Regions from separate parts of the Oceanobacillus luteolus genome, predicted to be linked through region 1. Evidence: riboswitches for the same ligand, from Rfam matches in the RefSeq annotation. Region 1 holds a riboswitch; each other region holds the start of a gene.
What was found. Region 1 has a riboswitch for S-adenosylmethionine ahead of ACFSBH_RS09865 (YezD family protein). Riboswitches for the same ligand answer to the same signal wherever they lie in the genome.

Region 1 (7,984 bases):
AAAACGGAATGTATCTTTTGAAGAACGCTCAAAACTTCAAGAAGAATGTTTGAATTTACCATTACTACCGACAACTACGATTGGTAGCTTACCACAAACAAAAGAAGTAAGAAGTACCCGTGCGAAATGGCGTAAAGGTGAAATTACAGATCAACAATATGAAAAATTTGTAAAGGATAATATTAAACGCTGGATTGATATCCAAGAACAATTGGATCTTGACGTTCTTGTCCATGGTGAGTTCGAACGTAATGACATGGTTGAATATTTTGGTGATAAATTTAACGGATTTATTGTAACGGAAAATGGGTATGTTCAATCTTACGGCTCACGTTATGTGAAACCGCCGCTAATTATCGGTGATGTATCTTGGGAAAAACCAATTACGGTAAAAGAAAGTGTTTATGCACAATCATTGACCGATCGTCCTGTAAAAGGAATGCTGACTGGACCGGTAACGATCTTGAACTGGTCATTCGTTCACGATGCAAGTCATCGTTATGAAACGATGAAGCAGATTGCATTGGCTCTTCAAAAAGAAGTTGTTGCATTAGAAAAGAATGGCATAAAAATCATTCAAGTAGATGAGCCTGCTTTACGTGAAGGGTTGCCACTAGACAGGGCCAAATGGGAAGAATATCTAAAAGTATCTGCATATGCATTCCGTTTAGCTACTGCAAGCGTTGATGCAGATACACAAATTCATACCCATATGTGCTATTCGAACTTCGAGGATATTTTTGATTGTATTGATGCACTTGATGCTGATGTAATTTCGATTGAGTCATCGAGAAGTCACGGAGAGATCGTTTCAACTTTCGAAGAAAACACGTACAGAAAAGGGATTGGACTCGGTGTTTATGATATTCATAGTCCAAGGGTTCCATCTGTCAATGAAATAAAACAAAATATTGACCGGGCATTAGAAACCATTTCACCAAAGCAGTTTTGGGTTAATCCAGATTGCGGACTGAAAACACGCAAAGAAGAAGAAACTGTAGCAGCATTGGAAGTAATGGTGCAAGCTGCAAAAGAGGCACGTCAAGTAAAAGTAACAATATAAATTTATGCTTAGGGAGAGGTGGAAGACTACGTTGGCAAATAATCTATCAATTGTAGTTTGGTCCAAACAAGGTTGCAGTTATTGCACGGAAGTAAAAACATATCTACACGAAAAAGGTTTAGCTTTCCAAACGATAGATGTAACGGAAAAGGATGACAGGAGAGATATTTTACAAGCTAAGTATGGGGTGCGCCATGTACCAGTTGTCGAGATTGGTCAAGGGAATGTATATGAAGCGGTAACAGAAGTTGGGATTGAACATTTGGAGAAAGCACTGGAAAACACCGCCTTGAAGGGCATCCATTAAAAATTGGAAAGGGGAATGACTATGGGGAGAATTGTCATTGTTTCTGGAAGTCCATCTTCGTTATCGAGATCAGAACGCATTCTTTATTATTTAGGAGACCTCGCTATGCAGGAAGGATTTTCTGTTCACCATGTTTCTGTAAAAGATTTCGATGCAGAGGACCTGCTTTTTGCAAACTTCAACAGTTCTAAGATAAAAGAGATTTCTGTGGAACTGCAAAAAGCGGATGGTGTTATCGTTGGATCCCCTGTATACAAGGCTTCATATTCCGGCGTATTAAAAGCACTGTTTGATCTGCTGCCCCAAGATGTTTTACAAGATACTTTTGTACTACCGGTGATGACAGGAGGCAGTTCATCGCATTTACTCGCGCTCGATTATGCATTGAATCCTCTACTGGCAACAGTAAAAGCACATAGCTTAAAAGGACTATATTTCCAAGATAGTGAAATAAGCAAGACTGGCAGTGAAGTTATAATTGATAATGTTATGTTAAATCGAACGAAGAAGCAGCTTAATTATTTTATGAGGAAGATTTCAGTTGATGTGCCAGTTATATCAGAAAAAGATGTAGTAAGTGCAAGTCATTATTAAATACTATTTCTGAAAGTAGCAATAGGCTTCTGATTATGAGCTACTTAAGGAAATATTATCAATTTGAACATGTTGTGGCCATATTTATAAGCATTAACGTCTAACATCGGAATTTATAAAAAATTCCCTGAATTTTCCTTGACAAGATAATAAAGGGATGCTAAGATGTACAGTATTAGAATAAAGGTATTATTCTCAAAGATTTATAAGCTTTAACAAAGTACTACTTACAACATAAAAAACTAAATAAAGTATTTCTTATCCAGAGAGGTGGAGGGACTGGCCCTTTGAAACCTCGGCAACGGACTTTTATAGCACCGTGCCAATTCCAGCAAGTCGATGTGACTGGCAGATAAGAAGAGAATGATATAAATGAAAACCTCTTCTTATTTGTATAGAAGAGGTTTTTTGAATTTTCTATATAATATTTTGATAAAGGAGGAGATTCTATGGCAAATGTAACTGACAAAAAGATCTTAGACATCGTAACCGAATTGAAAAAACTTAAATTTGGATCCTTAATCATAACTGTTCATGACGATGAAATTACACAAATAGAAACAACTGAAAAATTACGTTACCAAACTACAAGGTAAGAATCATCAAACGAAATGAAGCATGCCGATTAGACAACTAAAGGCAGCTTTCCATTCATTATTGAATGGAAAGCTGCCTTTTGCAATTTTTTAGAGGGAATGGGGGAGAAATAATGAGCTTAAAACTTGGGATTCTTGATCAAAGTCCAATTTTTAATGGAAAAACAGCAGCTGACGCATTTCAGCATACGATACAACTGGCAAAAAGAGCTGAAGAATGGGGGTACTCCCGTTTCTGGGTTTCGGAGCATCACAACATGGAGCAGGTAGCAGGTTCTTCACCAGAAGTATTAATTTCGCATTTGTTAGCACAAACAAATACGATTCAAGTTGGTTCTGGTGGTGTGATGCTACAACATTATAGTCCTTATAAAGTTGCCGAAAACTTTAATGTTTTATCAACTCTCGCTCCTGGAAGAGTAGATCTAGGAATTGGGAAGGCTCCTGGTGGATTACCTTTGTCTACGAAAGCATTACAAAATGGTGAATCAAATAATAAAAATGATTTCAATGAGCGCTTCACATTTCTAAAACAATTGATAGATGAAACGGTTGAGCATGACCATCCATTAGCAGGTATTCAAGCTTTACCAAGGCCAGATGAGAAGCCGGATATTTATTTACTTGGAGGAAGTGTTAATAGTGCCAAATTTGCTGCTGATTTAAGAGTTAATTTTGTTTACGCAGGATTTTTAAATAATGACGATAAAGTACTTCATGAAACAGTTCATAACTTTAAATCGAATTTCAGAGAAGGGAAGTTTATTTTCTCTTTAGCAGTCCTTGCAGCACCTACCCAAGACGAAGCAGAAAAATTAGCGGCGGAGCATAAATTATTCAGCCTTCATCTTCATGACGGCCGGACATTGACCGTTCAATCGGAAGAGCAAGTTTTGGCATATGAGAAACAAGCAGAAGGCCCTTTTGAAGTACAAGAAAAGGCAGCGAATATCATAGCTGGAACACCAGAATATGTGAAAGGGGAGCTAATTCGATTTCAACATCTCTATCATATCGATGAATTTATATTGCATACTCCGATTCGAAGAGAAGCTGAGCGTTTTCGTTCGTTCCAACTATTGAGCCCACGTGAAGTTGCAGCGAAAGTGGAATCAATATAATCTTGATTGATTATCAAATGGAGGACAGCCATGAGTAAATTAATTAGTAATCCAGTCAGTGTCAATGAGTTGCTTAGAGAGGATATGGAGAACGTTCGGCGTGTTCTGATTGAAAGTTACCAACAGTATGAAAGCTATTTCCCTCCTCAAGCGTGGGAGGATTATTTAAAGAGAATTGTTTCTTCTATTGATAATCCGAATGTAGATAAAATTCTAGTAGCCAAACTGGATCAAGAAGTTTTAGGCACTTTGCAGTTATTTCAATCTGGAGAAAAGGCATATGCAATTCCAGAGCTTAAAATCGAGGCACCGATTATTCGGCTACTCGGAGTTCATCCCCGCGCAAGAGGTCGTGGTGTTGGCCATGCTTTATTAAATACTGTCATTCATGATGCAAAAGCTCTCGGCGAATCGAGCATATATTTGCATACAACTGATTTCATGCATCATGCAATCAAAATTTATGAAAAGCTTGGTTTCAAAAGAGAGGTATCAAAGGATTTTTCAAGAGGAAATATTGTATCGAAATGCTATAGGTTGGATTTATAGAGAGGGGAACTGCCATGTTTAAAACGGATTTGAATGATTACTTAATTTCAATTAGACGTCATTTACACCAGTATCCGGAGCTATCAACTAAAGAATTCGAAACAACGAAGTTTATCCAAAAAGAGTTAGAAGAGATAGGGATTAATATAAGAAAAACAGGCTTAAGAACGGGGGTGTTTGCCCAAATAGAAGGAGCATCTCCCGGACCGACGATTGCAATTAGAGCTGATATCGATGCATTGCCAATCCATGAAAAAACTGGCTTACCTTACGCTTCAAAAATAAAAGGTGTCATGCATGCTTGTGGACATGATTTCCATACAGCCGCATTAATTGGTGCTGCTTCCTTATTAAAAAAGAATCAAAATAAGTTGAGAGGAAATATTAGATTCTTGTTTCAGCCGGCAGAAGAAATAGGCGGAGGAGCGGAACAGGTAATTAATGATGGCCAGCTTCAAGGGGTCGAAGCCATCATTGGCATCCATAATAAACCCGATTTACCAGTTGGCACAATTGGTTTAAAAGCTGGAGCGCTAATGGCGTCTGTCGATCGATTTCATATTAAAGTCGCTGGGAAAGGAAGTCATGCCGCTATTCCGCAAAATGGAAAAGATCCCATCCTTGCCGCCTCACAAATCGTTACAGCCCTACAGTCGATTGTCAGCAGAAATGTTTCACCTTTGGAAAGTGCTGTAGTAAGCGTGACAAGAATAACCGGCGGAAGTACGTGGAACGTCATCCCGAGTGAAGTGATTCTTGAGGGGACGACTCGAACGTTTAATCATCAAATTCGCGAAGAAATTATAGAAAAAGTAAATACGATAGTTGAAAACACAGCGCGGGCATATTCAGGGGAAGCTAGTATTGAGTGGTTTCCAGGACCACCTCCATTGGTCAATGATGCAGAAACGATAGACATTTTACGTGAAGCGGCTCAAGAACGAGGACTAAGAGTAGTAAAACCGCAACCGACAATGGGTGGGGAAGACTTTGCCTTTTATCAGCAGCAAATACCGGGCGCATTTGTATTCTTCGGGACAAATGGCAATGAAGAATGGCACCATCCTGCATTTACAGTCGATGAATCAGCGCTCATTGAAGCCTCTTACTTCTTCTATGAAAGTGCTTTGTCATTATTAAATGAAATTCAGGACAATCAAGATGAAAAAGTAGGAATAAACCAGGTTAATAATTAAAAAGGGGTAGAGAAAATGAAAATCAAACATCTTTTAGCGATGATCACAATTGGATTATTTGTAATAACAGGTTGTGTGGAAGGATCAGCTTCTGAAAACGAGAAAGCGACATTGAAAGTTGGGGCTTCTTCTGTACCACATGCAGAAATATTGGAGTTTATTGCACCAGATTTGGAAGAAGATGGTGTGAAACTAGAAATTATGATTTCTACGGATGGTATTCAAACGAATCAGCAGACATCAGATGGAGATTTAGATGCAAATTTCTTCCAGCATACGCCGTATTTAGAACAAGTTAACGAGGACAGTGGGCTAGATTTAGTAGTAGTGGAAGGTATTCATATTGAACCATTTGGAGTGTATTCAAAGGAAATTGATTCCATTGATAACTTATCGGAAGGGGCACAAATTGCTGTTCCGAATAACCCTTCGAACTTCTCAAGAACACTCCTGCTTTTTGCAGAGCATGGAATAATTGAATTGAATGATGCTAAATCAGGTGACTTCTTATTGGAAGACATCACTAGAAACGATAAAAACTTAGAATTTATTCCAGTTGATCCACCTCTCTTAGTTCATTCCTTAGATGATGTAGAGGCTTCGGCCATCAATACAAACTATGCTTTAGAAGCTGATCTTAAGCCTCTAGAAGATTCTTTAATTATTGAAGGATTGGACTCACCATATGTCAATGTTTTAGTCGCTCGTCCCGACAACAAGGACAGCGAACTAATTCAAAAACTTGCGGATGCATTAACAACGGAAAAGGTAAGGGAATTTATATTAGATAATTACGAAGGAGCAGTTGTCCCTGCGTTCTAATGAAATCAATATTCTTCAGGAGGGGTTAGATTGATAGAATTTCGTCAGGTCTCCAAAGTATTTGATAGTGGTGGAAAAAAAGTTGAAGCATTAAAGAATATTCAGTTAAGCGTTAATAAAGGGGACATTTTTGGAGTGATCGGCTTCAGTGGAGCCGGGAAAAGTACACTTATCCGTACCGTGAATTTATTGGAATATCCGACATCGGGTGAAGTGATTGTCAAGGGGAAAAATTTAGCAAAACTGTCTCATAATGAGATACGAGAAGCAAAGAAGGATATCGGAATGATTTTCCAACACTTTAATCTGATAAATTCTAGAAATGTCTTTCATAATGTAGCTATGCCTTTATTGCTAAGTGGATATAACAAGAAAGCGGTAGAAGATCAGGTATATGAAACTCTTCGTTTTGTTGGATTAGAGGAGAAGGCAAATAATTACCCGGATCAGTTATCAGGTGGACAAAAGCAACGTGTTGGAATTGCCCGAGCATTAGTAACGAATCCTTCCATATTATTATGCGACGAAGCTACATCAGCATTAGATCCGGAAACTACAAAGTCAATCTTAAATCTATTAAAAAGGATAAACGAGGAATACAATATTACGATTTTAATCATTACCCATGAAATGGAAGTTATCAAAGAGATTTGTAATCGGGTTGGGGTAATGGAAGATGGTCAAATTATTGAAACAGGAAGTGTCTATGAAGTTTTTGCACATCCAAAAACAGCTACAACACGTAACTTTGTTAAATCTGTCATTCGCGATGAAGTGCCTCAAAGTGTTTATCAACTGTTAAAAGAAAAGGATCATTTTAGTCGTATCTTCAAAATTGAATTTTTCGGAGCAGACTCCGGGCAACCGACTGTTTCTAAAACTGCAAAGATTTACAACGTGGAAATCAATGTTCTGTTTGGAAACATTACGGAATTACAAGGGATTCCTTTTGGTGACTTAGTTGTCGAGTTAATTGGAGATAATTACGAAATTGAGCGAGCGATTGAATATATCATTAGCCAAGAAATCGAAGTGAAGGAGGTTATCGAAGATGGAAGTGAGCAAAGAATTGATATTGAACGCGTTGTGGGAAACGCTTTACATGGTTAGTGTTTCACTCTTTTTTGGAGGGATCATCGGGATATTCTTAGGTGTGTTATTAGTAGTAACGAGGAAAGGACATATCCTGGAAAACCGGTTGATTTATTCCAGCGTGAATCCAATCGTTAATATCTTTCGTTCCATTCCGTTTATTATCTTGCTTGTAGCAATTATTCCTTTTACAAGGTTAATTGTAGGTACATCAATTGGGACAACGGCTGCGATAGTTCCCCTGGTACTTCATATAGGGCCTTATTTTTCTAGGTTAGTAGAAAATTCGTTATTAGAAGTAGATGAAGGAATTATTGAAGCAGCAAAAGCGATGGGAGCGACACCACTGCAAATCATTTATCGCTTTTTAATGCCAGAAGCTTTTTCTTCATTAATTTTAAGTTTAACAACAGCGACGATTGGATTAATAGGTGCAACTGCAATGGCAGGAGCAATTGGCGGTGGAGGACTCGGGGATGTAGCCATAACCTATGGCTATCAGCGATTTAGTTCCATTACGATTCTAGTAACTGTTGTTATTCTAGTGATCCTCGTTCAAGCTATACAGGAAATTGGAAACAGACTAGAACGAAAGGCAAGGAGAATTTAGAGTGACAAAGAGGAGTGTAATCATGAAAAAATGG
Region 2 (7,984 bases), on a different contig from region 1:
ATATAAATTAACAAAGCCGGGGTAGTGTGCTTTGATTTCGCTTAAGTCTTGCTGAATCGAAGCGAAATCCCCTTCAGAGACGTCATCAGAAATTTGATAGGACATCGTTTCAATGATACGGGCATGAGTGTCGACATAATTATCGATATAATCTTCCATGAATGTCGTAAGTGCGATTTGATTGCTCTGTTTTTCATTCACTAGGGAATAGAGCTGATAAATTTGAAAGCTTCCGAGAATGATGATGGAGGTGATTCCAATGATAAGGAATGATAGGATAAGCTCTCTTTTAAAAGATTTATTTTTCTTCATGTCTTCTCCTTGATGTAATATGTATATTGAAAAAGATGATTCCTGACTTCAGCAGAAATCATCTTTTTGGGGTAGGAATCATATTCCACGTTTCAATACCCAATGTTTCATAAGGTACGCGAATTCGGAATGCTAAATTATTCGCCTCCAAATCAATGGTTTCAACAGCAAGCTCGAAGTTACTTCGTATATCCATATCGGTGATGGCGATATAAATTTCTTCATCATCCGGATTGACCGTCACCCATTCGGGCATCGGCAAGTATCTTTCCAGATATTCCATGATTCTTTTATTCGGCAGCTGCAATAATCCTAATGATATCGACCGCTGTTTTAGAATAATATCTCCATTTTCCACAACAAATGGTTCGAAATGCATCGATAGTGGAACCGTTGTGGAAAAAACAGGAAGTTCCCCAATGAGATGAACATCTTCCTCCAGTTCAATCCGGTATTTATGTTCCGTGTTCACCGTTAAATGTTCAATATAAGCATTGATTAAGTTGTTTAAGTTTTCCTTTGACGTCCGTACGATAAATTCCGAACTTTCTTTTTCTATATCTACCGAGCGATGTGGGAGTTCGACTTCCTCCGCTGGCCAAAAAATAAAGCTGACAACTAGTAAGAAAATAGCTATATTGATCGCCAAAATAAAGAAGAAGCCGTTTTTCCAATTTATTTTATCTCTATGTTTATTCAATCTAGACATAATTGTCATCCTTCTTCTTCTTCTTTAGAAATGTATTCCAGCACACGTTCAGCCATCAAGTAATACCCGGCATAATTCGGGTGGAAATTATCATCTGCAAAAATCGGATTTTCGTTGTCGGCAAACAAATCGTCAATCGGGATGAACGTGACATTTTCCATTTCCATCGTTAAGTCGCTGCCTGTTGTATTCCAAGCATTGACAATTTGATTCAATTCCTCAATGTCTTGGAAGTATTTTTCGAAAGGGTTATAGATTCCAAGCAGGTAGATTTCGGCATTCTCGTTGATGCTCTGTATCTTTTCTAAAATTTGTTTGAGCCTTTCCTCGTAGCGGGCCTGTTCATCAATAAACACATCAATCTCTAAATTTGTAAAGTGTTCTCTGGTGACTTTCAAAATATCGTTTGCACCGATTGTAATGAGTACAAGATCAGCATCTTCCAATTCTTCCATAATTTCAGGCTGGTCCAATCTTCTTAAAAGCTGATCCGAGCGGTTTCCAGGCAGACCGAGGTTTTCAAAAGTGGCCACATGTCTGTTCTGGTTGAGAGTACGCTCCAAGATGCCGACATACCCGCCGCCTTCTGTCGCATCGCCGACTCCTCGAGTAAGCGAATCTCCAATTGCTACGATTTTCACTTCACGCTGGAAAATACGATCCAACGTTTCTTGAAAGACAGTAGATACCCGTTCTGTTAAACTATTTTCTTGTTGGACATCTTCTTCTGTTTCTTCTTCCTCAGGTTGTATCTCTTCCATAACTTGTTCCTCATCTTCTTGAGGAATCAAAGGCTGTTTGAGTACCGCTTTCTGATTATCTATATAATAAATTATTCCAATAGCAATAAGAATGGTTATCAAAAACATAAATAATAATTTTTTCAATGTCATCACACCTAAATTCTGTCTAATACTAGTATAACTTGTTTTGTCCTCAACTACTATTTCTTATTTACCCTATTATTTTGAACGTAAAAAGTAAATGTTAAACTTATAAACATGGAATGTGGGTTGGTGAATAGGGGAATGGGAGAATTTCAGTCAGAAAACATTTAATGACTTCCTGGATTGCTTAAAATTTGGAAGGTGCTGTGTGTTTCTTTTCCTGAATCGCTAGAATTAAATCTGACAGGGGAAGATAAGCAGTATTTCTTTTCCCGAAACACTTGGATTCGACCTGTTATGGGAAGGTGTGCTGTGTTTCTTTTCCCAAAGCATCTGAATTCATTCTGATACGGGAAAATATCCCGCAATCTTTTTAAACAATCCTATTTAGGGAGTATAGTAGATATTATTTAAGTCTGATGAGGTAAGGCACCTGATCCGAAACTTTGTATCATTAGCTTATTCAGGGACAACCATTGCCTATGCAGAAAAATCTCATCATGAAAATTTATTGGAACAAAAAAGAACCAAGTGCACATAGCACTCGGTTCCTCGTTACTTCTCAATTATAGTTTTACTGTTTCCTTCACTAACTTACTGCCACGAACTCGATCTAATTCATCGGCAATAGATTTGTCTTGAATGACTTGGATTCCAGCGGCTTTTACATTTTCTACAGCTGCATCAGCCACTTTATTTTCAACCCATAGTACTTTTCCTTGTTTGTTAATTAGCTGTTCAATTGTTTCTTTCGGAAGTTCTTGAGCATTCACTACTAATGCATCAAGGACATCAACGTCATCTTCAATAGAAACGACTTGGAATCCGTAGTTTGCAAGTTTTTTCTTCGTCGCTTCTTCTACTCCTGACACAGCAACTGTTTTTTGTCTTAATTCCTCAGAGCGGTCAAATGGAGAGTGAAGCAACCATTTCACGACGTCTTCTTCAGTAGTCTTGATTTGTGGTTCTTCTCCAGTAGCTATTGCAATTGCTTTGTCCAGTTCAACTAAGATATCTTTTGGTGATTCGAGACCAATTGATAGACGGATTAGTTCAACCGGTGTACCGTTCTTCTTCAAATCTTCATCCGATAGCTGTTGTTGTGTAGTAGAAGCTGGGTGAATGATGAGAGATTTTGAATCTCCAACGTTAGCTACATGTGACCATAGTTTAATATTATCAATTACTTTACGGCCAGCTTCACGTCCACCTTTGATGCCGAATGTCACAACTGAACCACCGCCACGGATCAAGTATTTTTTCGCTAGGTTGTATGAAGGATGCCCTTCTAGACCTGGGTAGTTTACCCATTCTACTGCAGGGTGGTTATTCAAGTAAGAAACAACTTCCTTCGTATTCTCGATATGACGATCAATACGTACTTGTAACGTTTGTAGACCAAGGAAGAAATTATGCGCGCTTTGTGCACTTAATGTGAAACCAATATCCCGTAAAAGGGTAACACGTAATTTTAATGCATAAGCTACAGCGCCAAGATCTGCATAGCGTACACCTTTATAGCTTTCGTCTGGTGTTGTAAATTCAGGGAATTTTGGACTATCCCAGTTAAAACGACCACCATCAACAACGACGCCACCAACATTTGTACCGTGTCCACTGATCCACTTTGTGGCAGAGTGGACAACGATGTCAGCACCCCAGCTGATTGGTTTTGCGTTAAATGGTGTAGCGAATGTGTTATCAATGATCAAAGGAATTCCGTTCTCATGAGCGATTTCAGCAACTGCTTCAATATCGAATACGTTAAGGCTTGGGTTCGTAATCGTCTCACCGAAAAGTGCTTTCGTTTTATCTGTAATTGCTGCGCGGAAGTTTTCTGGGTCCGAACCGTCAACTAGTTTTACCGTAACTCCATATTTTGGAAGCGTGTTGACGAAAAGATTGTACGTACCACCGTATAGGTTCGCGTCCGCAACAATTTCATCACCAGCAGTAGCGACGTTAAGGATTGCGAAAGTAATGGCAGCCATTCCTGAAGAAGTTGCTACAGCTGCGACCCCATCCTCAAGCTCAGCGATACGCTTTTCAAAAGCGTCAACTGTTGGGTTCATAATTCTAGAGTAGATGTTTCCTGTCTCTGCTAAACCGAATAAATTTTGCGCATGCTCCGTATCACGGAAAACATAAGCGGTAGTCTCATAGATTGGAAGTGCTCGAGCACCTGTTGTTGGATCAGGCTCCTGACCTGCGTGTAATCCTAGTGTTTCTGAATCGAAAAAATTGAATTCTGACATTGTAAATTCCTCCTTGTTATTTGGCAAGATATGTTTTCTTGTCTAGCTACCTTCTGCGAAAGCACCTGCTTGGATTGCTTTCAAGAAAGGTGTTTCCGTTTTTTATCTGGCAAGGGAGGGGAATTAAAAAAGCCCCCTTCCTAAGAAGAGGGCGTATAGTTTTCTATACCATTCCTCCTCTTATCTTCCAGATCTGGTCGATCTGTAGGATTTAGCACCATTAAAAGTAAGTCGTGCTTACTTCAAGGTTGCCGGGCTTCATCGGGCCTAGTCCCTCCGCCGCTCTTGATAAGAGATTAATTGTTTAAGATTTTCAAATTGACACTGTTGCTGTATTTGAAAATCTTTTATAAATTTACTGATGATTATAACGCTTTACTTTGACCAATGTCAACCCTTTTAATATTTATTAAAAATAATTAATGTTTTCTACGCATTTGCTCGATGTTTAGCGGGGTGGTGGTAAACCGAGTTCAAATATAGTATTAATGCCGACCAAATAAATAAGAATGCGATAAAATTATCTGTTGAAAAAGGTTCATGATAAACGAATACCCCTAAGAAAAACATAATCGTCGGTGCGATGAACTGTAAAATACCTACCATCGATAAAGGAATCGTCTTTGCCCCCTTGGCAAATAATAAAAGTGGGATGGCCGTGATGATTCCAGCGCCGAATAACAAGAGATTTGTCGATGAGAAGACAGGTGAAAAAGTAAAACTGTTTGATGGTAAAAGATACAGATAACCAAGTGCAATAGGTGTAATAATCATCGTTTCAATCGTAAGTCCATGCGTTGCGCTTATATTGATTTTCTTTTTAAGCAATCCGTATATTGCAAATGTCAATGCAAAAACAAGTGAAATCCAAGGAAAAACTCCGCCGCGGATAGTCAGGTAAAGAACACCAACAATAGCAAGCAAGAATGCGATCGTCTGCTTTCCAGTTACCTTTTCCCGCAGTACGACGATGCCTAGGAAAATACTCATCAACGGATTAATGTAATAACCGAGACTTGCCTGAAGTACATAATCATTGCCTACTGCCCAAATAAATAAAAACCAATTCGTTGAAATGAGGAGAGAAGCAGTTGTAATCCCTAATAAATCTTTTGGATTTTTAAATAATTTACCGCATTCCTTCAGGAAGGAGCGGAACTGTTTAATGACTAGTAATAAAAAAATCATGAAAACGAAAGACCATACAATCCGATGTGCCAATACCTCCATCGGATTTACATTTCCAAGGAACTTCCAATACATCGTCAAAAATCCCCAAAGTAAATAAGCACTGAAAGCATACAAAGTGCCCAATCTCATTTCCTTCGTTTCCAAACTCCATCAAACCCTTCTTTGTCTATATATTAAAATAATAGTAGAATTAATTTTTTAAAAAGGCAAATGATTGAGAATCGATTTTATTGGAATCTAACAATCTATACCCATTTCAGGAAAACGCTTTCATTATTGAGTTTATTGAAGTAAAATAATATGTAACAGTATTTATCAGATAGCTTGATTTACCGCTTGCTGGGATATGCATATGTTGGTATAAGAGAGTATTTGTCATGAAAAAAGGGGGAAGGGACATGACAAAAAATCATAAACGATTTGAAACGGCTGTAATTCATGAGGGGTATGACGAAAAGGAGATGCTTGGGAGCTTGGCTGTACCGCTTTTCCAAACGTCCACTTATGTTTTTGATACTGCAGAACAAGGGGAGAGGCGTTTCCATGGCACAGAGGAAGGCTATATTTATTCGCGCCTCGGTAATCCGACTGTACGTGTGTTGGAAGAACGGATTGCGCGATTGGAGAATGGTGAAAAAGGTTTGGCTTTTGCTTCGGGAATGGCTGCCGTCTCTGCGGTGCTGCTGTCCTTAACAAAGGCAAATGATCATGTGCTATGCTCAGCCGGTTTATATGGATGTACCTTTGGTTTACTCATGATGATGAAAGAAAAATATAATATCACCTCTGATTTTTCCATGATGGACTCCAAGGAAGAAATTCGATCTAAAATCAAGCCCGAAACTTCAGTGATTTATGTAGAAACCCCGATTAATCCGACGATGAAACTGATTGATTTAGAGCTCGTTGTGGAAGTGGCGAAAGAATATAATATTCCTGTTGTTGTAGATAACACGTTTTCTACCCCTTACTTGCAGCGCCCGCTCGATATCGGCTGTGATGTAGTCCTCCACAGTGCGACAAAATATATTGGCGGACACGGGGATGTCATTGCAGGGCTAGTGGTAGGTAAAGAAGAATTTATTGAAAATATGGCAATGACCACACTTAAAGATATTGGAGGAATCATGTCTCCATTCGATGCTTGGCTGCTGCTGCGGGGGTTAAAAACACTTCCAGTTCGAATGGATCGCCATAGTGAAAACGCATCGAAAATATATGAAAAGTTGAGAGAACATCCGCAAGTAGGGAAAATCTATTTTCCTGGTGACCCGAATTCTGCAGATTATTCGATTGCGGAGAAACAAATGAGTCAAAATGGTGGGATGATTTCGTTTGAAGTGAAAGGGACGAAACAAGATGCCCAGGAATTTATGAATCGCCTGCAATTTATCAAAATCGCCGTCAGTCTCGGCGATGCTGAAACCTTGATCGAACATCCGGCGACAATGACACATGCCGTTGTACCAGAGGAGTCCCGGTTGGAGATGGGCATCTCGGACCAATTAATTCGGCTCTCTGTAGGGCTCGAAGCTTGGGAAGATATCTGGGAAGATTTGGAGCAAGCATTAGACGTTGTATAAAACGCCGAACATCTTATCCATGGGGATAAGATGTTTTTTCTTTTTTAGGAGGGGTACTAAGATACGAGTGATGATAAGCGGGTTGGCTTATGTACTTGGATGACGTGGAAGTGCTTCTATTGTATATTTTGAACTCGTATTTCTTCGCTTTCTGACAAGAGGATGTTTCTATTGCACGTTTCTGGTTGAAATTTTTTCTTTTCCTGACAAGAGGAAGCTCCTATTGCACGTTTCAGTGTAAGATTCTTTCTCTTTCTGACAAGAGGATGTTTCTATTGCACGTTTCTGGTTGAAATTTTTTCTTTTCCTGACAAGAGGAAGCTCCTATTACACGTTTCCGGGTAAAATCCATCTCTTTCCTTACAAGAGAGCCTTTCTCTTGTTCGTTTTGAGCTAATATTTCTTTGCTTCCTGACAAGAGAACACTTCTATTGCACACTTTGAACTTAATTTTACTCTTCCAGACAAGATACTCCTCCATATTGATTTGCCTTTTTACGAAAGAAAGGCATAACTATTGTTATGAAGCGAATTCTAATGTCACGAGCACTTGAAAAAGGTTGTCCGTACTCCAAGAACTGTGAAATGGAGCTTTAGTCACGCTGGAAAATTTATCTTAAAGTAGGATTATGCTATAGTAATGGTAGATAATGGGGTGCGTGAAGACTTGTTTTGTGGGCGATATAATCACGAATGACCCAGCTTTTATAAATATTTTTTATAACTTCGGCCAAGCGACTAGTAAATCAATTTTCTATACATATTCCAGGTTGCTTTGTGAGGAGTGATGTAACAAGACGAGCATTTACTACAGCCAGACTTCCTCGGTCCCTTAACAAGATAAGCCATGAATTTCTTATCTGAAAGTGACGCAAGGAAAGTCTGGATGTTGTTAAACGGGAGCCTACGCTTTTATGCGGGGCCCATTTTTTACTGAAATTTGAATGATGAAGAGGGCGACAAGGATGACTTTAACTACGATCTTATTAAGTATTATCTTGATAGTAAACATAATTCTTGGAATTTCCATTGTCTTTTTAGAGAGAA
Region 3 (7,984 bases), on a different contig from region 1:
TGTAAGCATCTAATGTTACTGAGACACCTTCCATTTCATGGGTTTGTGCTTCTTTACTTTCATATAAAACGGTCGCAGTTCCTTCTGTCTCTTCTTCCATAAAAGCAATCAATTCAGAAAAGTCACTTGCAGTTACCGAAGTCTCTTCTGCAGGTTCTTCCTCTTCTTCCGGCTGTTCTTCTTCAACCTCTTCTTCTGGTTCCTCTTCTTTTAAAACTTCCTCTTCATCTGCTGCATCGACCTCAGCTTCTCCCCCATCACTTTCTCCACAAGCAGCAATGATAGTTGCAAAGAAAAACATAACAATAAATAATAACAGTTTTTTACTCATGAAATTTTTACCCCTCCGTTGTATGGAATACAATGGTAATCTTACTACAACGAAGGAAATTGTCTATTCCTTTTCTTAAAAATAATTACTAAGTACTGGAAAATTCTTCGTTATTAACTTTTAATCGTGCCAATTCTCTCATGACTTTCTAACTTAATTCTATCGATACATTTCCATAACGATTTGGCGAGTGTCAAAAACAGGTATCAGAACATCAGCTATCCCCATTTTCTATGAAACGTTTAATCTCTTTTCTCGACGAGAGTATAATGACATTTTTTTCATTAGAAAGCTCTTTCAACATAGCCAAGATAGCTGGCCTTTTGACCTTGGGATAATTCCAAATCCATTTTAGAAATTCCATATCCAGTTTTTCTTTACAATCAGCTGCCATATCTGGTCTCGTCCGGTTACGATATTGAAAACGTCTCTTTATGGCTCGATATAAACAGACGGTTCTTGGTAAATCCAGATAAATAATCGTATCTGCTGCATTCAACCTTATATCCAATGTACTGCCATAATTTCCATCAATAATCCAGCTTTCTCTTGTAATAAGTTCATTTTGGATCATCCGTTGTTCCGTTTTCGAAGTCATCACCCAATTTGGCTTCCAGAGAATTGCATCCAAATGATAAACGGGTATACCTATTTTTTCGCTCAGTTGCCTGGCCAATGTGGATTTTCCAGCTCCACCTGAACCGATGATGGCTACTTTTTTCATGACCATCCTCCTCTGTTCGTTGGTTATATGTTTCCAGAGTCTGACTGTCGTTTCTATTTCTGGTCAGTAAAGTGTCCGATATTACTGAACATACTCGTCTCCTTCGTATTCTTCTTTGCTTTCCTGATTTCTTCTACGTCGCAACCATTGAACCAGCTCGTGTACAATAAGCAGAACAATACCTATTTCAAGTGCATGATCAGCTATATTAAGAATCCCGCTTCCCCGAACAATAAAATCAGTCACTTGCCCAAATATTAACCGGTCCATTCCATTACCAATCGCTCCACCGACCAAGAAGCCCATACTTATATTAATAATGGGCCCGCGCCAAGCCTTGTTTCTCCTTAAATAGAAGACAAACATTACAAATAAGATGGATATGACACCAAATACCCTTGCATAGCCGGGGAAAAATCCACCTGCCATTCCACTGTTTTCAATATAGGTAAGTTCAATCCCCATCCACGTTAACCTCTCGTACATTTCGACATTTAAGCGAACTAAAACCTTTGTGATTTGATCGATCAAAAGAACAATAACTGCAGTGATGTAAAATAACATGATAACCTTCTTTCCCAAAGGTTGTATAAACCTTTTATTTTCGATAAAGAATATATGCTCTTCTTTCTGCATAAGGAATACATTTATAGCAAACTTTTATTTTCTTTCCATTGTCGTCCCAATAAATTCTCGCTTTCTTAGCCCTTCCGTTACATAGCTTACATTTACTGAATAGCAACAGTACTCTCTCCTTCGCGAGTCAGCTTCCATTCTATCTTTCTACTAACTTCATTATATCGAAAAAGAAAGAAAGTGTAGAACTATTTGGTATTTTTTACATAACTCGTATTGTATCCTTTATATAGAGTCAGCTATAGGTAAAGGTATTCACCCATTCACCCAAATGATTTATTCACATAAGTTGTAACAAGCCTACTTTTTTAAAGGAGCGTTAATCATGAGTCCAATCAATTTTCAAGCTTTTACAGGATTAATTACACATATGGAAGATTACCCCTTCTATCCAACCGATGAAGAGACCGGATGTCATAAGTTCATCACTGTTCAAAATGAAACGGGGATGATTGTTAATTTTATAGCTGGTCCAAATACGTATTTCGTCAATCATGAAATGGTTTCGGTTGGAGACCAGATTACAGGATATTTGGATGGCGACGTACCAGTAATACTAATCTATCCTCCACAATATTACGCATTGATTATTGTAAAAGAGTCACCTTCCACCCACGTCAAGGTAGACTATTTTGATGATGATCTAGTCAGCGGTGATGGCAATTTAAAACTACATGTTAACCCTGACACACCCATTCTTTTAACAAACGGGCAAGCCTTTAATCAAAATCCTGCCCAGAGAAATCTTATTGTTACTTATACACATACATCGAAAAGCATACCCGCCCTAACTACTCCAGAAGAAATTATCGTCTATTGTCGTTAATCCTTATTAAAATGCATCCATTTTATTTTAAGATTGACATTCCTTTCGATTCGGTATATTCTATTAATTAACTTAATACAAAACTTTCTTATCCAGAGAGGTGGAGGGACTGGCCCATTGATACCTCGGCAACAGGCTTACATAGTACTGTGCCAATTCCAGTAGCGTAATTCGCTAGAAGATAAGAAGAGAAATTAGACACGGTGCCTAAACCTCTTCTTATCTGAGAAGAGGTTTTTTTATTTAGCAATAACGAGCAGAAATTCCAAATAATTTAAAAAGAGGATGATCAATATGACAAAAACATTAGTAAAGGCTCCATTTAAAGCAGACCATGTAGGAAGTTTCTTACGACCTGAAAACTTGCATCAAGCAAGAAAGGACTTGAAAGAAGGTGAAATTTCTGCATCTGAACTACGCGAAATTGAAACGAAAGAAATAAAGAGAATAGTAGACAAGCAGATTGAAGTTGGATTAAAGGCTGTCACAGACGGTGAGTTTCGTCGTAGTTGGTGGCATTTGGACTTCCTTGAAGGTTTAAATGGAATAGAAGGATATGAAACAGAAAAAGGATACACATTCGATGGAATTGAGACGGACCGTTACCATGTGCGTAATACAGGAAAAATCTCCTTTGATCCGGACCATCCATTCATAAAAGATTTTCTTGAATTTAAGGATATTGTCGGCGACCGCGCAATTCCGAAGCAAACCATTCCAAGTCCTAACCAATTGTTCGAGGTCGGTATTCGTAATCCAGAAATTTATCCAGATCTTGAAACGTATGCTAATGATATCGTCAGCGCATATCGTGATGCTATAAAGGCATTCTATGATGCTGGTGTCCGTTATTTACAGCTGGATGATGTATATATTGCCGGCCTTTCTTCCGAAGATTTTCAGTTAATCGATACAGGAGGATACTCTAAAGCAGAATTAATTGAGCTTGCAGTTCGAATTGTAAATGATGTTATTGCAGATCGACCAGAAGATTTAATCATCACTACCCACCTATGCCGCGGAAATTATCGTTCAAGCTGGGCGTTCAAAGGAAGTTATGCGGATATTGCACCGACTTTATTTGCTAAAGAAAAAGTGGATGGTTTCTTCCTTGAATATGACGATGAGCGTTCCGGTTCATTCGAGCCATTAAAACACGTACCAAAAGGTGGAGCACAAGTTGTAATTGGTGCTGTTACATCTAAAGCTGGTGAACTCGAAGATAAAGAAGTAATCAAGAAAAAAATTGAAAATGCTTCACAATTCGTCCCGTTAGAACAACTTGCTTTGAGCCCGCAATGTGGATTTGCCTCTACCCATCATGGTAACAAGCTTACAGAAGACGAGCAATGGTCAAAGCTGAAGTACATTGTGGATTTATCGAAAGAAATTTGGGGATAAACGGAACACGAGTATCTGATTCATAAAAAGGTGATCGGTTGGTAGAATATTCTCTAACCGATCACCTTTTTATTTTTTTATGGAAATTAATTACCAAAATTATGAAACCAATACTGCTTTCTCTCCGTACAACATGGTAGAAAGAAATGGGAGGGAAAAGAATGCCAGAAATTGCTATGCAATTGACGAATGTAAGTAAGCGGATTGGCAAAAAGGAAATTATCAAAGACTTGTCATTTTCCATTAATAGAGGAGAAGTATTTGGTTTTATTGGTCCAAATGGTGCCGGGAAAACGACGACAATTCGTATGATGGTTGGACTTATGAAAATCACGGAAGGTGACATACATATTCTCGGTAAAAGTATAAAATCTGACTTTAAACAGGCAATTCGCGAAGTAGGCGCTATCGTTGAAAACCCTGAGCTTTATCCATTCTTAACCGGTGCTCAAAATTTGAAACAGTATGCAAGAATGATTCCAGGAGTCACGCAAAAAGATATCGATGAAGCTGTTAGACTCGTAGGTATGGAAAAGGCACTGAACGAAAAAGTTGGTCGATATTCGCTTGGTATGCGGCAACGGATTGGTATTGCCCAAGCCATTTTACACAAGCCTTCTATATTAATCCTAGATGAACCGACAAATGGTCTTGATCCAGCAGGTATCAGGGAAATCAGACAATACATCCGTAAATTGGCGGCCGAAAAGAACGTTGCAGTTATTATATCCAGTCATCTCTTATCCGAGATTGAATTGATGTGTGACCGAATCGGTATTATTAAAAATGGAGAACTTGTTGCTACACAAGATGTCCGAGAGAACACATCTTCAACAACTCAAACATTGCTGCAAGTTGAGATGGAAGCCACACCATTAGATAAAGCTTTAGAAATTATTAATGAGAAAACTACAGCTGCACAAACGAATAATAAGATTACTTTCGAAATTGAAAAAGAACATATTCCGGCTTTAATTTCAAATCTTGTGGAACAAAATATTCTCATTTATGAGGTCAGTGTCACGAAATCAACCTTAGAGGATAAATTCTTTGATTTGATTGGAGAGAATGTCATTGGGTAATTTTATAAATCTCATTCAAAATGAACTGATTAAAATCTATCGATTGAAATCCACTTGGGCGATGTATATTATAGTAGGAATTATTATTGTTGGCCTTGGCATTTTCATCAAATCCTACGGAGAATATATGACGTATGAAGAGGATAGTTGGAGAGAAACTCTTGAAGCCGAGAACCAAAGCTTACTGGATGAGTCTGAAGAATTTCCAGGAATTGCGGAATTCAACCAAAGCCTCATCGAGCAAAATAATTACTATTTGGAAAATGATATTATACCAGTGAGTTATGGCGCATGGCAATTTGTAATGGAAAATGAAATGCTGCTTTCACTAGTCAGCCTATTCACTATTATCGTGGCAGCTGGTATTCTCGCTAATGAATTCCGCTGGGGTACGATAAAGCTGCTCCTTATCCGGCCGATTTCACGAACAAAAATATTGATAGCAAAATACAGCTCTGTACTCCTTTTTTCATTTATTACAGCATTCTTTGTACTGTTCTTTTCATGGATTGTCGGTCTCATTCTATTTGGATTCGATGGAATGAACCCTCATATTGTCCTTGAAAAAAACGAGGGCATCGAGTATGTTTCTGTTATTGGTGAAATTCTTACGGGATATGGATTCAGTCTCATCAACTTACTCATGATGGCCACTTTCGCCTTTATGATCTCTGCCATCTTCAGAAATAGTGCCTTAGCGATTGGACTAGCCATATTCCTCATGCTTGCAGGAAATCAAATTGTCTTTTTCTTCATAGAGCGTGACTGGGCTAAATACATTTTATTTGCAAACACAGACCTTTCCCAATATGTTAATGGAAATACACCATTAATGGAAGGGATGACATTAGGTTTCTCCGTCACCATGTTAGTAATCTATTATGTCATATTCGTCGCACTTTCTTGGGTATTCTTTACGAAACGGGATGTAGCCGGCTATTAATATGCAAACTAAGAAAGGTTCCGATTAAAATGTCGGAACCTTTCTCTATCATATAAGATGCTGCAAAACTTTTCCTTTACCTTCTCTCACTTCAACCTTCGCATAAGCTCCATTCACAAAGGTTATTTGTGGAGGGACATGTCCGCAGTCTATATCATAAATAATCGGTAATTGAAGTTCTTCATATAAATCTTGATAAACATCTTCTATAGTATAATTACCCACAGTGTCGTTTGCCGGACTCCTGCCAAACAGGATACCCGCACAACCTTCAAACCAACCTGCCAATCTCATCTGCACTAAGGTTCTCCTCAAATCAGTTGTATTCAAATAACAGTTTTCAAAATACCAAAGAATTGGTTCCCCTTTGGTGAATTGTTTACGGAAATTTGCTACATCACCATATTCTGTTCCAATTAGATGTCTGATTACATCAATACACCCACCAAGTAATCGACCTTCCACTTGGGCATCCTTTCCTAAGAGGACCTTCCATTCTGTTGGTTCTGTCAGATGATAAATTTGTGGTGTCGGATTGTCATGTTGCCACTCTTTCTGATACTTTTCAGATGAATACTGTAAAATAGAATCCCCTCGCTTTGTAGATAAGACTTTTTCCCACATTGCTGTAGTCTTGTCTGAGTATTCTCCTCTTACATCCACCAAATTTGTACCATGAGCAGTAGCTATTCCCGTCTTTAACGTCGTAGCCAATAATAAAACACTTGTATCCGAATACCCTAGTATCCACTTCGGCTCCATATCATTAAAGTTCATATGCTCCAAAATTTCAATGAGCAGTTCCCCACCCCAAGGGGGAAATATCAACTCAATACCATCATTGGTCAACATTTCATTTAATTCTTTGGCCCTTATTTTTGCAGGGGCAGACTTTGCCTTTTCTTGTGTCCATACAGTATCACCAATCTGGATGTCGTAACCTTTTTCTTTCAATCGTTTCTCTGCTGTATTTATCAAATCATGCAATTCTGGTTGTACTCCCGAAGAAGGTGCTGTTACACCAATTGTTGCTCCTTTTCTTAAAAATGGATATTGAATCATATTATCTTCTCCTTTTAATAGAAAGAGTTAAGATCATCTTCCAAAGTAGAAAGCATCAATTCAAGAAAACGATTAGCTTGTGATTCTTCTGGTAACTGTGAATTAATCCAACCTTTTTCTTCCTTTAACAGATAAATAAGACTAGTAACTGCTGTTTTATGAGACATCGGGTTTCTATTATTTAAAATATGCTGAACCTCTTTCAACTTATTTCGAGGCAGTAAAGACCCAAGAGCTTTCATTCCCAGTTGGGCTCTCTCTGGATAATAACGATGCAACAACACGTACGCGGAATTCACTAACACAAAGTGCAGCATTTCACTCGCCCATATATCATTTCCTCTCTTGAGCGCCTTCCGGTATTGGAATGAATACCAAGCTACATCGTAGACGTGATCAGCGAATTCTTCTTCGGTGAGTCGTAGATTTTGCGTTCTCCGATATTGATCCATCACCCCTCTTGGGTCATACAGCACTTTAAAATAATCCTTTTCCAAGAATGTATCTTCTGTCACTGTATATAAGTCAACATGAAGCAGATTGTCATATACGGCTATGATTTGAGGGGCGATAATGAAGAAGTCCTCATAGAAGAGAACCTTCCTATACTTCTCCAGATGACCTATCCTTTTATTTAGAAAATCACCCTTATCCTCTTCCTTCACTAAACAATATAAATCTATATCCGAAAACTCATCTTCTTCTCCTCTTGCAATAGATCCTTTTACAAATACCGCTTGAACAAGCGGATCCTCCATCAAACTCTCAGAAATTGCTTTAAGTGCTGCTTGTTGCATGATATACTCCCCCCTTTCCGATTATGAATGTGAGGTAAATATTACGATAGAATACCATGCTTTTAAACTAATTACAAGATTAAGATAATTACTCCACTAATTTGTGAAGAACCTCTCAAAAAACTATTGCAACTCCTATGGAAAAGGAGTAGAATTCATATGTTCAGTACTGAATTACATGC
Region 4 (7,984 bases), on a different contig from region 1:
CCAGTTACAGAAACACTGTTTGCAATTGCATCTTTCAATGGCATAGACTTACGGTTATCCCATAGATTCGACACTAGGAAAATATTATAGTCAATTCCAAGTGCAACTAAAAATACAAAGGAGTAAAGCGGAATCGTCCCCTGGATGGCGGATACGTCAAAGAAATAATGAAGAACGATCCAACCAAGTCCGAGGGCTGATGCGTAAGATAAAATGACCGTAAACAATAGGTATACCATCGCAACGATAGAACGTAGGAAAATAACAAGCATCACTGCAAGTATCAATAGAAGTACAGGCATAATAACGTTTTGATCTCGACTAGTTGCCTGGTCAGTATCATAGAGCCCTGCCGTCTCCCCGCCTATCCAGACTTGATCCTCTGCATCAGTCACATCCACAGCTGCTAATGCCTCTGCCGCAATTTCTTTAAAATCAGGAATACTCTCTACTGCATCTGCAGAATATGGATCAATGGAAAGCGTCACTTCCCATTTCTTAATATCACTGTTTTCCGAACCTTCTTCTGCATCCGATACAATCTCAGCAAATGGATGTTCTTCAAGTTCAACTTTTAAATCCACTTCTTCCCCATTCGAATCAACAATGACCTCTAGTGGTGCAATTTCCCCTGGCGGGTAATGTTCAGAAATGAGGGTGAAACCTTCCCTAGACGGCATATCTTCCGGGAATGAATCAAGCAAGGCGTACGTGTATTGGATTTTCGGCACGAACGCAGCTAATCCACCAAGGATCACTAAAGTGACAAGAATAACAGTCCACGGTTTTTTCGTGACCAAACTGCCTATTTTATTACCAAATTTATTCGTTGTTTTTGGACGACGTAGTTTCTTCCCTTTTTTCTCTTCCATTTCTTGAATCATTTCCTCAGGTCGGGGTACAAAAGGAATAAAGGCGAATCGACCAAGTAACGCCAAAATGGCCGGGAGAACACTAAGCGCTGCAATTCCCATGATAAAAATGGATAAACTGAAAGGAACAGCAAAACGATAGTATGATGCATAAATTCCAAGCGCAAGTGACAATAGACCAATTACTGTTGAAGAAGAACTCATCATAATTGCGCCACCTACACCACTCATCGCATTTTTCAGCGCGACATATTTATCTCTTTCATGGCGTAATTCATCTCGATAACGGGAAATCAAGAATAAACAGTAATCTGTCCCAGCACCAAATAACAATACAGTCATAATTGAAATCGCCTGTGCATCTACTTCAATCCAACCCTTACTTGCCAAGAAACCGAGTAGTGGACTGATGACACCATAAGCGATACCCACTGCAACAAGTGGTACCAGAGCTAGAATCGGTGAACGGTATAAAATAATTAGTAATGCAAATACAATAACAACTGTAGCAATCAATAATGCAATATCTGCGTTGCTGAATAAAGAAACGGTATCTGTCTGAATTCCAACTGGTCCGGAAAAACGAAGATGAAGACCTGATTCATCCAAGTCCTTTTCTGTAATCTCTTCTCCAGCCTGTTCTTCAATCAGTGCACGTAAATCCTCCAAGATGACACTATATTCATCCGTTGTTGTTCCACCTTCAAAAAAGATTGGAGTAGTTAGAGCTTCTCCATCTTCTGAAGCACTCCCGAACAACGCTTCAACTGGCATTTGGTGAAATGGCGGTATCGTCTGTTGCTTATCAAGTGGTTCATTCTCTAAATCTTGATAAAGCTCCTGAATGAGCTCAAAATCTTCCATCTCCAACCCATCATCACGATGCCATACAAGCAGCAATGGAGTTCCCGAGCCGTCGGCAAATTCCTTAGCTGCGATTTTTGACGCTTCAACCGACATCATATCATCGGGGAGCAACTGTTGATCTGTTGTCTCTTCCTCATTCACTTGTGGCCAAATGAAGGATACAGCTACTATTAAGATGATCCATATAAAAATCGTAAGCCAGCGTGTTTTTAGACCGGCAACAAAGCCACCCCAGCGCTTAAGTAAATTTTTCACAATTCCATTCCTCTCTACTTAAAAAATAAGTACTCAATAATTATATATACCCGACAGTTAATTAATCAAGCATAAAATTCATATGTTATAATTATTTTACATTAATATTTTGGAGATGGATGAACGATGAAGAAAAAGCAACGTGCATTAGGCCGTCCACGTAAGGAACAAGGAGCGATGGCAACGGAAGAAATAATATTGCATACAGCTACTGGTCTATTTTTAGAAAAAGGTTTTCAGCATGTATCAATGGATGACGTAGCCAAAAAATGCAATGTCACAAAAGCAACTGTTTATTATTACTATAAAACGAAAACAGATCTCTTTATGGATAGTATGATTAAACTTATGGTTCGTATTCGAGAGAGATCCTCTGCGATCTTGTCTACTGACGAACCCTTAAAAACACAATTATTCCAATTTGCAAGTGCACACTTGAAAGCTACTGTTGATATAGATATTAATACATTCATGAAGGAAGCCAAAATTACGCTATCACAAGAGCAAATGGAAGAAATGAAAAAAGCCGAAGATGCGCTATACAATGAACTGGAATCCGCTCTAACCAGATCCATGGAGCGGGGAGAAATCCGAAAATGCAACCCACGGCTTGCGACGCTGGTTTTTGTAAATTTATTGACCGTCAAAAATTCAATGGATGAAAGCTATCAAAATTCATTTGATTCTGTGGAAGATTTAGCAAAGGAATTAGTTGATTTTTATTGGAATGGATTAGCGGGAGGAAATTGAAAAAGGCTACAATCCATGCATATAAAATAATGAAATTGCAACACTATTACTGGAGGTGTGGCAATTGTCCAAGAATAAAGGTAAAAAAGCAAGATCAAGTGTAAATCCACAAGGCCATTCAGAGGATGTGGCTGATCAACAGCCTAAATCACAATTGGAACAGCGTGCAAAGAAAAGAAACACTAAAATTTAATGAAGAAATAGATTGCCCCCTTTTGGATACAGAATGTTGTATCATCCCGTTTTCAAAAGGGGGCATACTTTCCGAATAGCATATTAAACATGGTACGGAAAGTCGATATCGATCTTTTAAATCAAAAAGAGCCATTCCCAAGAATGACTCCAGAGACTATTATAGAAAAAACACCGCAATGAATGTCATAATTGTCAAACCGATAATGACTGGGAAGAAGTTTTTACGGACCAAGTCCATGACAGACACTCCACAGAAACCGGCAATGGCGATTAGTGACGACCATGCAATAATTGTTCCGCCACCTGTCCAGATTGCTCCCATTTGTCCAATTGCAGCTAATGTGGACGCATCAATGGAAGCTGTTTCCAAGGAAGCTGCCAGAGCACCGGTAAGAGGTAATCCTGAGAATCCCGATCCATCCAGCCCTGTGATGATACCAATTACCAGTATACTTAACCCTGCAAGTAAAGCACTCTGCGGTAAGAATTCTTGAGTGGCCGTGACCAAATCGAATAATAGCGCGGGTCCTTCTTCTACCCCTAGTATCTTGCCGGAAAGCTCAGGACTTCCTAAGAAGAAAAAGCCTGCAATCGGAATAACCGGCCCCATTGCTTTAAAAGCAAACACAAATCCTTCTGTAATATGATTACTAATGTAATCTAAGGCATGATGCCTTCCAAAAGCAACTGTCGACAACAATAATAGAATTACTGCTACACCGCCAACAAAGGCTGCACCATCTCCCCCGACCAGATCACCACTTTGAGCAAACAGCTTATTGTACATCATATAAATAACGACGATAAGGAGAGATAAAGGAACTAATATTGCAAAGATTTTACTCCAAGTGGTCAGATGAGCAGTTCTCACTTTATTTGTAGACTCTTCCGTAGTCTGCAGTGTTTTCAGATCCTTTTCGTTCAACGGATCATCTTTAGAACGGATGGATTTCCTGTTCAATAAGTAAGCTAAGAGAATCGCTACTCCACCAGAAATCCACGACATGACAAACGCTTTATCAGCTATAGACTCGACATCTACCCCAGCAGCAGGAGCAGACAAACTTGGTGCCACTTGCACAATATAATCTGAGGATAGTGCCATCCCCTGTCCAGCGAGTGCAATGGCAACTGCAGCAGTCATTGCAGGCAATCCAGCTCGGATGGCTGCTGGAACAAGTAATGCACAGATTAATGGAACAGCAGGTGTCGGCCAAAAAAACAATGAAATAATATAAGTGACTGCTACTAATACGAAAAACGAAATATGGCCATTCACCATCAGTTTCTGGATAGGTTGAATCATCCTTCGATCCGCACCTAAATCACGTAAAGAATGCAGGAGAGCCAGCATGAACGTAATGATTAAAAATATACTGAACAACTCTTGCGCAGCAACTAAATTCGCATGGAAGATCGACGTAAATCCACCAACGACACTCCCCTTATATACCCACGCGATAATAAAGGTTCCGAGTAAAGTCGGTAAAACCACACCTTTCCGGAAAATCATTGTCATTATAATCAACAAAGTAAACAAGCCATAGAGTAAATGAGCAATGGTCAGTTCCAAACGTACACTTCCTCTCCTTGAACATGCTATAGCCTATGCTGGGACAAGGTGAAACGCTACATGGAACTGGTGTTGAAATCAAATAAATTTAATCTCAATTTAGGTTTATTCCCACTTACAAATTCATAATTAAATGTATGTGACAAAAGCTTACGTTTGATTAGAACTTGATAATTCTACTTCTTATCGAACGAGAGAACAGCTTATGTTCGATTAAACATTATAATTCTGCCTCTAATCAAACGTGAGAACGGCTTACGTTCGATTAGACATCATAATTCTACTTCTAAGCGAACGAGAGAATGGCTTACGTTCGATTAGACTACTTCTAAGCGAACGAGAGAACGGCTTACGTTCGATTAGACATCATAATTCTACTTCTAATCGGACGCGAGAAAGGCTTACGTTCGATTAGTCATCATAATTCTACTTCTAATCGGACGCGAGAAAGGCTTACGTTCGATTAGTCATCATAATTCACCCTCTAATAGAACGTGAGAACAGCTTACGTTCGATTAGACATCATAATTCTACCTCTAATCAAATGTGAGAATGTCTTACATTCGATTAGCCTTAATAATTCTCCCCCTAACCGAACGTGACAACATCTTACGTTTGTTTAGCCATTACAATTCACCCCCCTAATCGAACGCGAGAATATCTTACATGACGTCTCTCCTATAACTTTACCGTTTGAGGTAATGAAAAAGCCTCTCACATCTCCTTCAGATATCGTATATACATAAAAAGGACGAATTCGCTAAGAATTCGTCCAGTAAACAATTTCATCTTTCATTTTTCTAACTCCGATTCAGCTCATCAGAGTACTTCATTTCAACCCTTTGGACAATGATAGTCTACCTTTATTTCCTCTATCAAGCTGCTTTTCCTAATCATTTCCAAACAGGTTGGTAAGCACCTTCGAACTCTTCCAAAACAAATTCTGCTACTTCATCAGAGTAGTAGTAACTTTTTAGTTTTTCGATTACCGGGTCATTCAAATTCTCCTCGCGAACAACCAATTGGTTCACATATGGAGAATCCGAAGACTCCGTAAAAAGTGAATCCTTCAATGGATCCAAGCCATTTTCAAGTGCATAATTACCGTTGATCACAGCCAAATCCACTTCATCAAGCATCTTTGGAAGCTGTGCTGCATCGAGTTCAATAAATTCCAGATTCAAATCATTCGTTACAATATCAAGCGGTGTTGCATTTTCCCTTGTTTCCTCATCGAGTTCAATCAAGCCAGCTTCTTCAAAAATTATAAGTGCTCTCGCTCCATTTGTCGGGTCGTTTGGAATACCAACCTTCGCATTTTCAGGTGTATCGTTAATATCATTTAATGTATTAGAGTAGACACCAATCGCACTTAACGTTGTTGGGAATGCTGCTACTAGATTCGTTCCATGGTCCTCATTAAATTGCTCCATAAATGGCTTATGTTGATAACTATTGACATCCAACTCTCCTTCAGCAAGTGCAGTATTTGGGATAATATAATCTGTGAATGATACGATTTCAATCTCCAACCCATCTTCTGCGGCAATTTCCTTCACCACTTCAAACACTTGCTCATGCGGACCAGCTGTTACACCTACAACCAACTTGTCCTCACTCAACGCATTGCTATTTTCTTCGGTAGTCCCATTTGTCTCCGCTGCTGCTTCGTTATCCGTTTCCTCATCCCCGCTTCCACATGCAACAAGTAATAGGACGAGTAGAAGTGAAGCAAGTAATAGTAATCTTTTCTTCATTTGTATTTCCCCCTGTTTTATATTCTTTCATTTTCCACAAAAAAAGTATGCCTTTCACTTCTGAAAGACATACCGATACAAATTATTCAGCTTATCTTTCAGAATGAAAATCCATTCTGTAGGAATTGGCACCTACCTAACATTATGTTAGGGGTTGCTGGACGTCATTGGGCCTAGTCCCTCGGTCACTCTTGATAAGTTCCATTTATTTAGTTTTTTGCAAAAAATTACTCTGCTTGCTATTATAGAGCATTTCGATTATTTGTCAAACTATTATATCTTTTTTCGCTTTTCATGATAAAAATCACAAATAGGTAAATAGAATCAGAATGTTAAATCAGATTTACATCCAACTGTTGCAGTAGCCATTTCGGGACAACTAGCCGTGCGGTTTTCTGAGGGTTCACAATTTGGCAAACTTCTAACTGGGCATTCATACTCATCAGCATCGTCACTTCACTGATCGGGCGGCCTGATTTCTGAGCAATGCGTTCAATCATTAATGTAGTCGCAAGCTTTGCTGCCTGGTCTAAAGTTTCACCTGAAGCAATTTGTGTGAATACTTCATCATTTTCTAGCATGGGCTGTACAATTTCTTCTCCTTTGATTACATCCAGCGTTACAGTAACTTCCCCTGCAATTTCGACTCCGGAACCACTTACTTCACCATCTCCCATTGCAGCATGAAGATCACCTAAAGCAAATAATGCACCTTCTGCAGCAACTGGGAAATATAAGGTTGCTCCTTCCTTAACCATCTTGTTGTCCATGTTTCCACCATGAGCACCTGGAGTACCGGAATTCACTCCTTCCCCTTCTGGAGCAACACCAATTACACCAACCATTGTATTCAATGGGGCTTCCACACCATTAAAATGAACTTTACCATCTTTGATTTCCATGATTTTCGCTTCCATTTTTTCAATGGAATCACCCATTACACCTAATTCAGGTACGACTGCCATTACACCTTGATCATTAACATCAATTTTTTCAATCTTAACTTTTAAGATATCCCCTGGCTCTGCACCTTCTATGAACACCGGACCTGTTGCCGGATTAATCCGGTTCCAGTCAATTCTCTCAATTACAGTATCTTCTGTTTGGATTTGGTCTTCAAAACAATCATAAGTCTCAATTGTTAAGGTGGTTCCTGGTGCTACTGTTTTTGTAGGTTTATTCTCCTTGTTGAATTCATATATGATGCCTGTGTCTTTATTGAGCTTTGTGATAACTGTTGCCATTTACTCTCCTCCTGTGTATACGGTTAATGCTACTTAAAGATTTATATAGTATTCTATCAAATTTTCAGATTATATGCACTTTCTTCGCATTTCCAAAACTTGTACTCTAGTTTATCCTGAATTCAACTGTCAGTGTATGAAATCCCATTTCTCGGTTATACTTTTACAAGTCAAACTGAAGCTTGATAGGAGGAATAGTCTTGGAATTTCCAACGATTCACACAAACATTTTGGATGGCGTTCTTGCAGTACCAGCAGTTTTAATATTGACGCAGTGTTTTAAATTGTTTCCGATACCAAGACAATATTTTCCTACAATCGCAAGTATCTTAGGCTTTTTAATATCTATCCTTATTAGTCATCGTGGAGATTTATGGGCTGGAGTTTTTATGGGGGCATTTTATGGATCTGCTGCAATAGGTACATATTCCTCCTTAAAAACTGCTTGGTGCGCATATAAACAAAAAAAAG

Region 2: it holds a riboswitch for S-adenosylmethionine, as region 1 does, so the genes downstream of both, ACFSBH_RS01410 (PLP-dependent aspartate aminotransferase family protein) here and ACFSBH_RS09865 (YezD family protein) in region 1, are expected to answer to the same signal.
Region 3: it holds a riboswitch for S-adenosylmethionine, as region 1 does, so the genes downstream of both, ACFSBH_RS17730 (5-methyltetrahydropteroyltriglutamate--homocysteine S-methyltransferase) here and ACFSBH_RS09865 (YezD family protein) in region 1, are expected to answer to the same signal.
Region 4: it holds a riboswitch for S-adenosylmethionine, as region 1 does, so the genes downstream of both, ACFSBH_RS05470 (MetQ/NlpA family ABC transporter substrate-binding protein) here and ACFSBH_RS09865 (YezD family protein) in region 1, are expected to answer to the same signal.

The regions. Positions count from the first base shown of each region.
Region 1 covers NZ_JBHUDE010000045.1:4,911-12,894, reverse strand. Annotated here, with positions in the region: gene metE (5-methyltetrahydropteroyltriglutamate--homocysteine S-methyltransferase) at 1-1,063, shown strand, start outside; gene ACFSBH_RS09875 (glutaredoxin family protein) at 1,095-1,370, shown strand; gene ssuE (NADPH-dependent FMN reductase) at 1,392-1,964, shown strand; SAM riboswitch class I at 2,220-2,323, shown strand; gene ACFSBH_RS09865 (YezD family protein) at 2,414-2,560, shown strand; gene ACFSBH_RS09860 (LLM class flavin-dependent oxidoreductase) at 2,674-3,681, shown strand; gene ACFSBH_RS09855 (GNAT family N-acetyltransferase) at 3,712-4,230, shown strand; gene ACFSBH_RS09850 (amidohydrolase) at 4,245-5,426, shown strand; gene ACFSBH_RS09845 (MetQ/NlpA family ABC transporter substrate-binding protein) at 5,442-6,248, shown strand; gene ACFSBH_RS09840 (methionine ABC transporter ATP-binding protein) at 6,279-7,358, shown strand; gene ACFSBH_RS09835 (methionine ABC transporter permease) at 7,300-7,950, shown strand; gene ACFSBH_RS09830 (MetQ/NlpA family ABC transporter substrate-binding protein) at 7,973-7,984, shown strand, end outside.
Region 2 covers NZ_JBHUDE010000005.1:186,919-194,902, forward strand. Annotated here, with positions in the region: gene ACFSBH_RS01395 (sensor histidine kinase) at 1-312, opposite strand, end outside; gene ACFSBH_RS01400 (YpmS family protein) at 371-1,021, opposite strand; gene ACFSBH_RS01405 (SGNH/GDSL hydrolase family protein) at 1,027-1,908, opposite strand; gene ACFSBH_RS01410 (PLP-dependent aspartate aminotransferase family protein) at 2,475-4,163, opposite strand; SAM riboswitch class I at 4,341-4,458, opposite strand; gene rarD (EamA family transporter RarD) at 4,593-5,483, opposite strand; gene megL (methionine gamma-lyase) at 5,753-6,937, shown strand; gene cls (cardiolipin synthase) at 7,903-7,984, shown strand, end outside.
Region 3 covers NZ_JBHUDE010000157.1:28,311-36,294, reverse strand. Annotated here, with positions in the region: gene ACFSBH_RS17750 (DUF5068 domain-containing protein) at 1-331, opposite strand, end outside; gene ACFSBH_RS17745 (DNA topology modulation protein) at 546-1,055, opposite strand; gene lspA (signal peptidase II) at 1,137-1,619, opposite strand; gene ACFSBH_RS17735 (hypothetical protein) at 2,017-2,517, shown strand; SAM riboswitch class I at 2,603-2,705, shown strand; gene ACFSBH_RS17730 (5-methyltetrahydropteroyltriglutamate--homocysteine S-methyltransferase) at 2,812-3,918, shown strand; gene ACFSBH_RS17725 (ABC transporter ATP-binding protein) at 4,080-5,000, shown strand; gene ACFSBH_RS17720 (ABC transporter permease) at 4,993-5,943, shown strand; gene ACFSBH_RS17715 (S66 family peptidase) at 5,992-7,005, opposite strand; gene ACFSBH_RS17710 (nucleotidyltransferase domain-containing protein) at 7,020-7,802, opposite strand.
Region 4 covers NZ_JBHUDE010000022.1:135-8,118, reverse strand. Annotated here, with positions in the region: gene ACFSBH_RS05490 (MMPL family transporter) at 1-1,997, opposite strand, end outside; gene ACFSBH_RS05485 (TetR/AcrR family transcriptional regulator) at 2,121-2,744, shown strand; gene sspL (small, acid-soluble spore protein L) at 2,809-2,937, shown strand; gene ACFSBH_RS05475 (hypothetical protein) at 3,097-4,512, opposite strand; gene ACFSBH_RS05470 (MetQ/NlpA family ABC transporter substrate-binding protein) at 5,406-6,269, opposite strand; SAM riboswitch class I at 6,358-6,470, opposite strand; gene ACFSBH_RS05465 (acetamidase/formamidase family protein) at 6,602-7,513, opposite strand; gene ACFSBH_RS05460 (hypothetical protein) at 7,714-7,984, shown strand, end outside.